2 regions of the Streptomyces sp. NPDC040622 genome follow, and region 1 is predicted to be linked to the other one. Evidence: riboswitches for the same ligand, from Rfam matches in the RefSeq annotation. Region 1 holds a riboswitch; the other holds the start of a gene.

Region 1 (4,192 bases):
AACCAGATCCCCAAGCCCACCGCCGAGGAGTACAAGGAGATCACGAGCGGCCACGGCCACCACTGATCAAACCGAGCTCCACGAGCTCTGACCACAAGGTCGCCACGGCAGGAGCCCCGTCCATTGCATGGACGGGGCTCTTTGCCGTCCCGGACGCTGGATAGGGTGGTGCCACCCCCTGTGCGGGGGCCCTTGTCACCCACGGACGAAGACCAGGAGCGGCTATGAGCGCTGTGACCCCCGCAGGAGGCGACACCGCGGCGGACCGTTCCTGGCCCGACGTGCTGAACGGCCTGCTCGACGGGCGCGACCAGAGCGCGGACGACACGGCCTGGGCCATGGACCGCATCATGCGGGGCGAGGCCACCGACGCGCAGATCGCGGCCTTCGTGGTCGCCCTGCGGGCCAAGGGCGAGACCGTCGAGGAGATCTCCGGACTCGTCCGCGCCATGTACGCGCACGCCAACGTCATCGACGTGCCGGGCCCGAGCGTCGACATCGTGGGCACCGGCGGCGACGGCGCCAAGACCGTCAACATCTCGACCATGTCGGCGATCGTCGTCGCGGGCACGGGCGCGAAGGTCGTCAAGCACGGCAACCGCGCCGCCTCCAGCGCGTCCGGCGCCTCCGACGTCCTGGAGAAGCTCGGCGTCAATCTGGACCTCACCCCGCAGCGGGTCGTCGAGGTCGCGGACGAGGCCGGCATCACGTTCTGCTTCGCCGTGAAGTTCCACCCCGCGCTGCGCCACGCGGGCGGCGCGCGCAGCCAGCTGGGGATCAGGACCGTCTTCAACCTCCTCGGCCCGCTCACCAACCCCGCCCAGGTGCGGGCCCAGGCCGTCGGTGTCGCCGACCCCAAGATGGCGCCCGTCGTGGCCGGCGTCTTCGCCGAGCGCGGCAACTCCTCGCTCGTCTTCCGCGGCGACGACGGGCTCGACGAGCTGACGACGACGGCGACGTCCCGGGTCTGGACGGTGCGGGACGGCGCGGTGCGCGAGGAGGCCTTCGACCCGCGTGACGTCGGCATCGACGTGGTGCCGGTCGAGGCGCTGCGGGGCGCCGACGCCTCGTACAACGCGGAGGTGGCGCTGCGGCTGCTGGACGGGGAGAGCGGGCCGGTGCGGGACGCGGTGCTGCTGAACTCCGCGGCGGCCCTGGTGGCCCTGAGGCCGACCGACGAGCCCCTGGTGGAGCAGTTGCGCGCCCAGATGGTCAGGGCGGCGCAGGCGATCGACTCGGGCGCCGCGAAGCGGGCCCTGGAGCGCTGGGTGTCCGCGAGCAACCGCTGAGGAGAACCCTCCGGTGTGACGCACGGCGCAGTCCGGAATCTGGACTGCGCCTTGCGCGCCGAAGATCGTGTGGCAGGATGCTGCACAGGTCATGAGTGACAGCGACTACGGCCCCGGCCCGCTGTCCGGCAACCCTCCGTCCGTGGCGGGGTGCCCCGGGTGAAGACCAGGCCGTGCGCAGCGAGGCGTATGGCAAGCGCGGACCCCTCTCAACCCTGGGGTCCTGGTCCTCAAGGGAGCAGTCTCGTGAGCAAGCGAATGTGCTAGGGCCTTCGGCCCCTTTCCGCACACCCTTCTTCTCTTCATCACTGCACCGCCGCACCCCTGTCGTGCCGCTGTCGTCGCAGTGAACTCACTTGTCTCTCACGGGAGTTCGCCATGTCTGTTTCCGCCGTTGCCGTCGACCCGTCCGTCTGCGCCCCGCTGGCCGTCCTCGGCAGGGACGTCACCGTTCCGCTGGTCACCGGTGGCGAGGTGACGTACGCGGCGCTCGACTACGCGGCGAGCGCCCCGGCGCTGCAGCGGGTCTGGGACGACGTGGCGGCGTACGCGCCCTACTACGGCAGCGTGCACCGCGGGGCCGGCTACCTCTCGCAGCTCTCCACCGACCTCTTCGAGAACTCCCGCGAGACCGTCGCCGCGTTCCTCGGCTGCCGCGACGGCGACCAGGTCGTCTTCACCCGCTCCACCACCGACTCGCTGAACCTGCTGGCCGCCGCGCTGCCCGCCGACTGCCAGGTCTTCGTCTTCGAGACCGAGCACCACGCCTCGCTCCTGCCGTGGCGCGACGCCCGCGTCACCTACCTCAACGCGCCGCGCACGCCCGGCGAGGCCGTGCAGACCCTGGAGCGCGCCCTCGCGGAGCGCGACCCCTACGGCCCCGCCCTGGTGTGCGTGACCGGCGCCTCGAACGTCACCGGTGAGCTCTGGCCGGTGCGCGAGCTGGCCGCCGCCGCCCACGCGCACGGCGCCCGGATCGTCCTGGACGCCGCGCAGCTCGCGCCCCACCACCCCGTCTCCATCGACGAGTTGGACGTCGACTGGGTCGCCTTCTCCGGCCACAAGCTGTACGCGCCCTTCGGCTCGGGCGTCCTCGCGGGCCGCTCCGACTGGCTGCGTGACGCCGAGCCCTACCTGGCCGGCGGCGGGGCCTCGCGGAAGGTGGCGCGCCGCGCCGACGGCGGCGTCGACGTGGAGTGGCACGACACCGCGGCCCGCCACGAGGCCGGTTCGCCCAACGTCATCGGCGTGTACTCGATCGCCGCCGCCTGCAAGGCGCTCACCGAGGCGGGCTTCGACGACCTCGTCGCTCGCGAGCAGTACCTCATCGGGAAGGTCCGCGAGGGCCTCGCCGAGGTGCCGCAGGTGCGGGTCCTCTCGCTGTTCGGCGACGACGCGCCGCGCGTGGGCGTCATCTCCTTCGTCGTGGACGGCTGGAACAGCTCGCACTTCGCCGCCGCGCTCTCCGCCGAGTACGGCATCGGCGTGCGGGACGGCCTCTTCTGCGCCCACCCGCTGGTGCGCACCCTGCTCGGCAGCGAGCCCGACGAGCCCGGCGAGTGCGGTGCCCCCGAGGCCGCGCCCGGCGAGAAGTCCCTGAACGCCATCCGCGTGAGCTTCGGCGCGGGCACCCCCGACGAGCACGTCGAGCGTTTCGTGCGCGCCGTCAAGGAACTGGTCGCCGACGGAGCGCGGTGGAACTACCGCACCGAGGACGGGCGTTGCGTGCCGGACACCAGCGCCGCCGCCTGAGCCGGAGACAGCAGCCGTGACCCGAGCCGGATCATCCGCACGGTCCGCTCGGCCGCGTCGGTGAGGAACTCGCCGCCCCTGCCGAGCGCCTCGGTCGGCGGGACCGGGGCGGGCAGGATGGCGCTGCAGGCGTCCACGCCCAGCGCGCGGACCGTGTGCGCGCCGGGCCACCTCGGCGGGGATCGCCGCGCGGCGTCCGGTGGTCCGGGGCGCCCTCGGCGGTGATGACCAGGTCGGCGCGGGCGAGCCTGCCGTCCAGGCCGACTCCGTCGAGCAGGACGTCGAAACGGGGCAGGAGGGCGGCGCCGAGCGCGGCGAGTCCGGTGCCCAGGCCGCCCGACGCGCCCGTGCACAGGTCGGCGCGTACGCGCAGGTCCCGCGTGAGGATGTGCGCCCAGTGCTCCAGGGCGGCGGTCAGCTGTTCGACCTGAGTGGGGGTCGCGCCCTTCTGCGGGCCGAAGACGCGGGCGACGCCGCGCTCACCGCACAGCACGTTGAAGGGGCCGCAGGCGACGCGGATCCCGGTGTGCGCGAGGCGCGCGTCGAGGCCGCTCGCGTCGATGCGGCTCAGGCGCGTCAACTCCCGCCCGCCGGGTCCCGGTTCCCAGCCGTCGGCGTCCAGGAGGAGGGCGCCGAGGGCCTGCAGGGCGCCCGTGCCGCCGTCCGACGTGCCCGGGTCGCCACAGCCGACCAGGACGCGTCCGGCGACGGCCCGGCCGATGGCCGTCGCCATCGGGAGCGCGACGCCCGAGATGGCGGGCAGCACGGTGAACACGTCGGCGGCCTTGGCCCGTTCGCCCGCCGGGTGGATGGCCACGACGAACGCGGCCGCCGGGTGGCCCTCGCCCGCCCCGATCTCCCCCTTCGCCCAGCGGATCTCGCCCCGGTCGCGGTGGAGCGTGCCGGTCGCGTCGGGGGACGCGAAGACGGCCCTCATCGCGGCGGGGTCCTCGGCCGGCGGGTGGTCGATGCGCGGCTCGCGGGACTGCTGCTTCTTGGCGGGCGCCCGGCCGGAGCGGCCGACCAGGCCGAGGAGTTCCTCGTCGGGGTCGGTGAACCTCTCACCCGTGTGCGGGCCGACGCCCTCGCGCGCGAGGTTTGGTGAACTCGCCGGTCTCCTGGGCCAGGAGGCGGTCGATGCGGTGCTCGAC
Region 2 (4,192 bases), on a different contig from region 1:
CCGGGCGCCGGGTCCACGGGCTTGTTGCCCTCGCGGTTGAGGTCGCAGATGTTGCGCACGGTGTTGCCGAAGCGGTGCGTGCCCGCGTTGCCGCCCCAGAACAGGCGGGCGTAGTCGACCGTGGCGCCCGGTGGGATCGTCACCTGTCCGGTGCTGGAGTCGAAGGTGCCGGTGAGCCCCGCGGTGTCGATGCGGTGCTCGACGAAGTTGTTGTTGTTCTTGGTGCCCTGGGCCTGCTGGGTCTCCTTGCAGGAGGCGGCCACGTCGGCGGGGCTCGTCGGGCAGTCAAGGACCGTGTTGCCGATGGTCTTGAAGTCGCCGTAGAGCGATTCGTCGTAGCGTTTGGCGAAGGGCTCGATGACCTCCGCGGACGCGGGCGACGCGGTCGCGACGAGCGCGCCCGCCGCGACGGTGGCGGAGGCGAGCGTGAGGACGCCCGCCCGCCGCATGGCTTTCACTGCATGTCTGACCCACATAAGTAGGCAATGTAGGCAAAGCGGACAATCATCTGAGGTTACGCCACGCGACGACGCGCATACTCAGCAATATCGGTCATCGGCGGACGCTCCTCCGTGTCGACCGGATACGTCCGCGGCGCGAACCCGTCCTCGCCCCGCTCGAACTGCGTCAGCTCGGGACGCAGCAGATGGCCGCGCGCCAGCCGCAGCTGCGCCGTCCGGTAGATCGCCGCCGCCATCCGGCCGAGCGCCTGCCCGTCCTGGTGCCGGTGCCTGCGCACCCCCACGTCCACCTGCGCCAGCGCGTCGAGCCCCACCGTGTGCAGCGCGTCCACGAGCAGCCCCAGCTCCACCCCGTACCCGACCGGGAACGGCAGCCGCTCCAGGAGCGACCTGCGCACCGCGTACTCGCCGCCCAGCGGCTGCACGAACCCCGCGAGGCGCGGCCAGTGCATGTTCAGCAGCGGCCGCGCCATCAGCTCCGTCACCCGCCCGCCCTGCCCGGCCGCCTCGCCCAGCGGGCGGTCGTACATCGCCTTCACGAAGTCCACGTCCGGGTCCGTGAGCAGGGGACCCACGATCCCCGAGACGAAGTCCGCCGAGAACTCCCGCAGGTCCGCGTCGACGAACGCCACGACGTCGCCGTCCGTCACCAGCAGCGAGCGCCACAGCACCTCGCCCTTGCCCGGCACCGGCGCGATGCGCGGCAGGATCTCGTCGCGGTGCACGACCTTGGCGCCCGCCGCCGCGGCGACCTCGGCGGTGCGGTCCGTGGAGCCGGAGTCGACCACCACCAGCTCGTCGACCAGGCGCACCTTCTCCATCAGCTCGCGGCGGATCTCGGCGACGATCTCACCGACCGTGGCCTCCTCGTCGAGCGCGGGCAGGACGACGCTCACCGAGGTGCCGGACGCCCGTTTCGCGGCGACGAGCCGCTCCGGCGGACGGTCGGCGACGGACCAGGAACGCCTGCTCAGCCAGTGCTCGACCTCTTCCAGCACGGTCGTGGTCCTCCCATATGTGATCCATCTCGCGGTTCGGACGACTATCTCAAGGGTCCGGGGCTTCGGTTACAGTCTTGAACAACGCCGGTGACCATCGCATGTCGGGGGTCCCGGGCGTCACAACCGAATACCGCTCATCCAGAGGGGCAGAGGGAAACGGCCCGTTGAAGCCCCGGCAACCCTCCAGCCGGTCTCGTACGCGATCCATCGGATCCGCGCCGCGAGGCTCCCGGCTCGGGAAGGTGCCAATTCCGTCTCGCGGCGAGATGCGTCGCGAGGAAGATGAGGAGAAAGGGCCTCGCCTCCATGGCTGTGCAGACTGTCGCCACTGAGAACACCACCTCTTCCGTAGACCTCGGCCCCGCCTCCGGCCTCTCCTGCCGTGAGTGCGGCACCAAGTTCCCGCTCGGTCCGATCTTCGCCTGCGTCGAGTGTTTCGGCCCCCTCGAAGTCGCCTACGACCTGCCGCTCGGCGACCCGGAGTCCCTCCGCAAGCAGATCGAGGCGGGACCCGCCAACATCTGGCGCTACGCCCCCCTGCTGCCCGTCCCCGCCGACGTGGCCGACAAGCCGAACCTCAACCCGGGCTGGACCAAGCTGGTCAAGGCCGACAACCTCGCCGCCGAACTCGGCGTCGACGCGGGCAAGCTGTTCGTCAAGGACGACTCCGGAAACCCGACGCACTCCTTCAAGGACCGCGTCGTCGCGCAGGCGCTCGAAGCGGCGCGCGCCTTCGGCTTCACCACCCTGTCCTGCTCCTCCACCGGCAACCTCGCGGGCGCCGTCGGCGCCGCCGCCGCCCGCGCCGGCTTCCGCTCCTGCGTGTTCATCCCGCACGACCTGGAGCAGGGCAAGGTCGTCATGGCCGCGGTCTACGGCGGCGAGCTCGTCGGCATCGAGGGCAACTACGACGACGTGAACCGCTTCTGCTCCGAGCTCATCGGCGACCCACTGGGCGAGGGCTGGGGCTTCGTCAACGTCAACCTGCGGCCGTACTACGGCGAGGGTTCCAAGACCCTCGCGTACGAGATCTGCGAACAGCTCGGCTGGGAGCTGCCCGACCAGCTCGTCATCCCGATCGCCTCGGGCTCACAGCTCACGAAGATCGACAAGGGGCTCAAGGAGCTCATCGCGCTCGGCCTGGTCGAGGACAAGCCCTACAAGATCTTCGGCGCGCAGGCCGAGGGCTGCTCCCCGGTGTCCACGGCCTTCAAGGCCGGCCACGACGTGGTGCGCCCGCAGAAGCCGGACACCATCGCCAAGTCCCTGGCGATCGGCAACCCGGCCGACGGCCCGTACGTCCTCGACATCGCGCGCCGCACGGGCGGTGCGGTGGAGGACGTGAACGACGAGCAGGTCGTCGAGGCGATCAAGCTTCTCGCCCGTACGGAAGGGATCTTCGCCGAGACGGCGGGCGGGGTCACCGTGGGCGTCACGAAGAAGCTCGTCGACGCGGGGCTCATCGATCCCTCGCTGACCACGGTGGTCCTCAACACGGGGGACGGCCTCAAGACGCTGGACGCTGTCGCCGAGACCTCGCAGGCCACCGCGACGATCAAGCCGAGCCTCGAGGCGTTCCGCTCCGCGGGTCTCGCCGGTTAGCCGCCGCAGGGCCTGACCGGCGTCGCCGACTGCCGGTCGTGGTCCGTCCTCGCGCGGTCCCCCGCGCCCCGTTCAGGGGCGCCCCACCCCCGTACTCCGTACTTCTGAGGTGAACACCATGAGCGTCAACGTTCGCATCCCCACCATTCTTCGCACCTACACCGGCGGCAAGTCCGAGGTCGCCGCCGAGGGGGCGACCCTCGGTGAGGTCATCGCCGACCTGGAGAAGAACCACAACGGCATCGCCGCCCGCGTCCTGGACGACCAGGGCAAGCTCCGCCGCTTCGTGAACGTGTACGTCAACGACGACGACGTCCGTTTCGAGCAGGGCCTCGAGACCGCGACGCCGGACGGCGCCGGCGTCTCGATCATTCCCGCCGTCGCCGGCGGCTGATCTTTTCGCAAGTACCCTGCGTTATCTGAATTGCCCCCTCCGTACGAGAAACGGAGGGGGCAATTCTGCATGGTTGAGCGCGGTACAGTTGGGAAGCGTGCTTCGCCGTTAGTGCCGAGCGCATATACGAAGTCGGCCCGGAGTCGACAAGAAGTAGCCAAAGAGCGCTGCCCATTTGAACCTTGTGCGGCATTTGCCTGGCCCGACTTGCCCTGAATTCCAGCGAATTCTCCGCATATTACCGATCGGGCGTGCCCAGAATTCTCGTCCGATTGACCTGTTGCAGACGGCAGTTGGACAGATACATTCAGCGGCGGTCGACGCGTTCCGGCGCACACCCCCAATCAGTGGGGGGTGAGGTCTGACCCGGGTCCGCGAAGTGCGGTCCTGTGCAAGGGCCAGTAATAGGGGAGTTAGGCATGGCTCAGGGCACCGTCAAGTGGTTCAACGCGGAGAAGGGGTACGGCTTCATCGCGGTCGACGGTGGTGCGGATGTTTTCGTCCACTACAGCGCGATCCAGATGGACGGGTACCGCACCCTTGAAGAAGGTCAGCGAGTCGAATTCGAGATCTCGCAGGGCCAGAAGGGTCCGCAGGCGGACATGGTCAAACTCGCCGTCTAGCTCGGCGCGACCGACCACCGAAGCAAGCATCGCGAGGGGCTCGTATCCCGTCAGGGGTACGGGCCCCTCGTGTGTGCGGTGCCGGGCGCCTCGTGCGTGCGGCGCCGGGCC

Evidence for each region. A riboswitch is a leader RNA that binds a small molecule or an ion and turns the genes downstream of it on or off. The one in region 1 is predicted to bind S-adenosylmethionine.
Region 2: linked by a shared signal. The riboswitch ahead of thrC (threonine synthase) and the one ahead of ACZ592_RS35945 (aminotransferase class V-fold PLP-dependent enzyme) in region 1 are both predicted to bind S-adenosylmethionine.

Annotation. Positions count from the first base shown of each region.
Region 1 is NZ_JBVIXD010000016.1:109,861-114,052, reverse strand. It holds gene qcrB (cytochrome bc1 complex cytochrome b subunit) at 1-66, shown strand, start outside; gene trpD (anthranilate phosphoribosyltransferase) at 225-1,289, shown strand; SAM riboswitch class IV at 1,377-1,494, shown strand; gene ACZ592_RS35945 (aminotransferase class V-fold PLP-dependent enzyme) at 1,668-3,041, shown strand; partial or broken gene ACZ592_RS35940 (glycerate kinase) at 2,990-3,747, opposite strand; gene ACZ592_RS35935 (hypothetical protein) at 4,103-4,192, opposite strand, start outside.
Region 2 is NZ_JBVIXD010000006.1:161,264-165,455, forward strand. It holds gene ACZ592_RS18490 (DUF7927 domain-containing protein) at 1-449, opposite strand, end outside; gene ACZ592_RS18495 (glucosyl-3-phosphoglycerate synthase) at 515-1,459, opposite strand; SAM riboswitch class I at 1,594-1,751, shown strand; gene thrC (threonine synthase) at 1,745-3,064, shown strand; gene ACZ592_RS18505 (ubiquitin-like small modifier protein 1) at 3,183-3,458, shown strand; gene ACZ592_RS18510 (cold-shock protein) at 3,878-4,081, shown strand.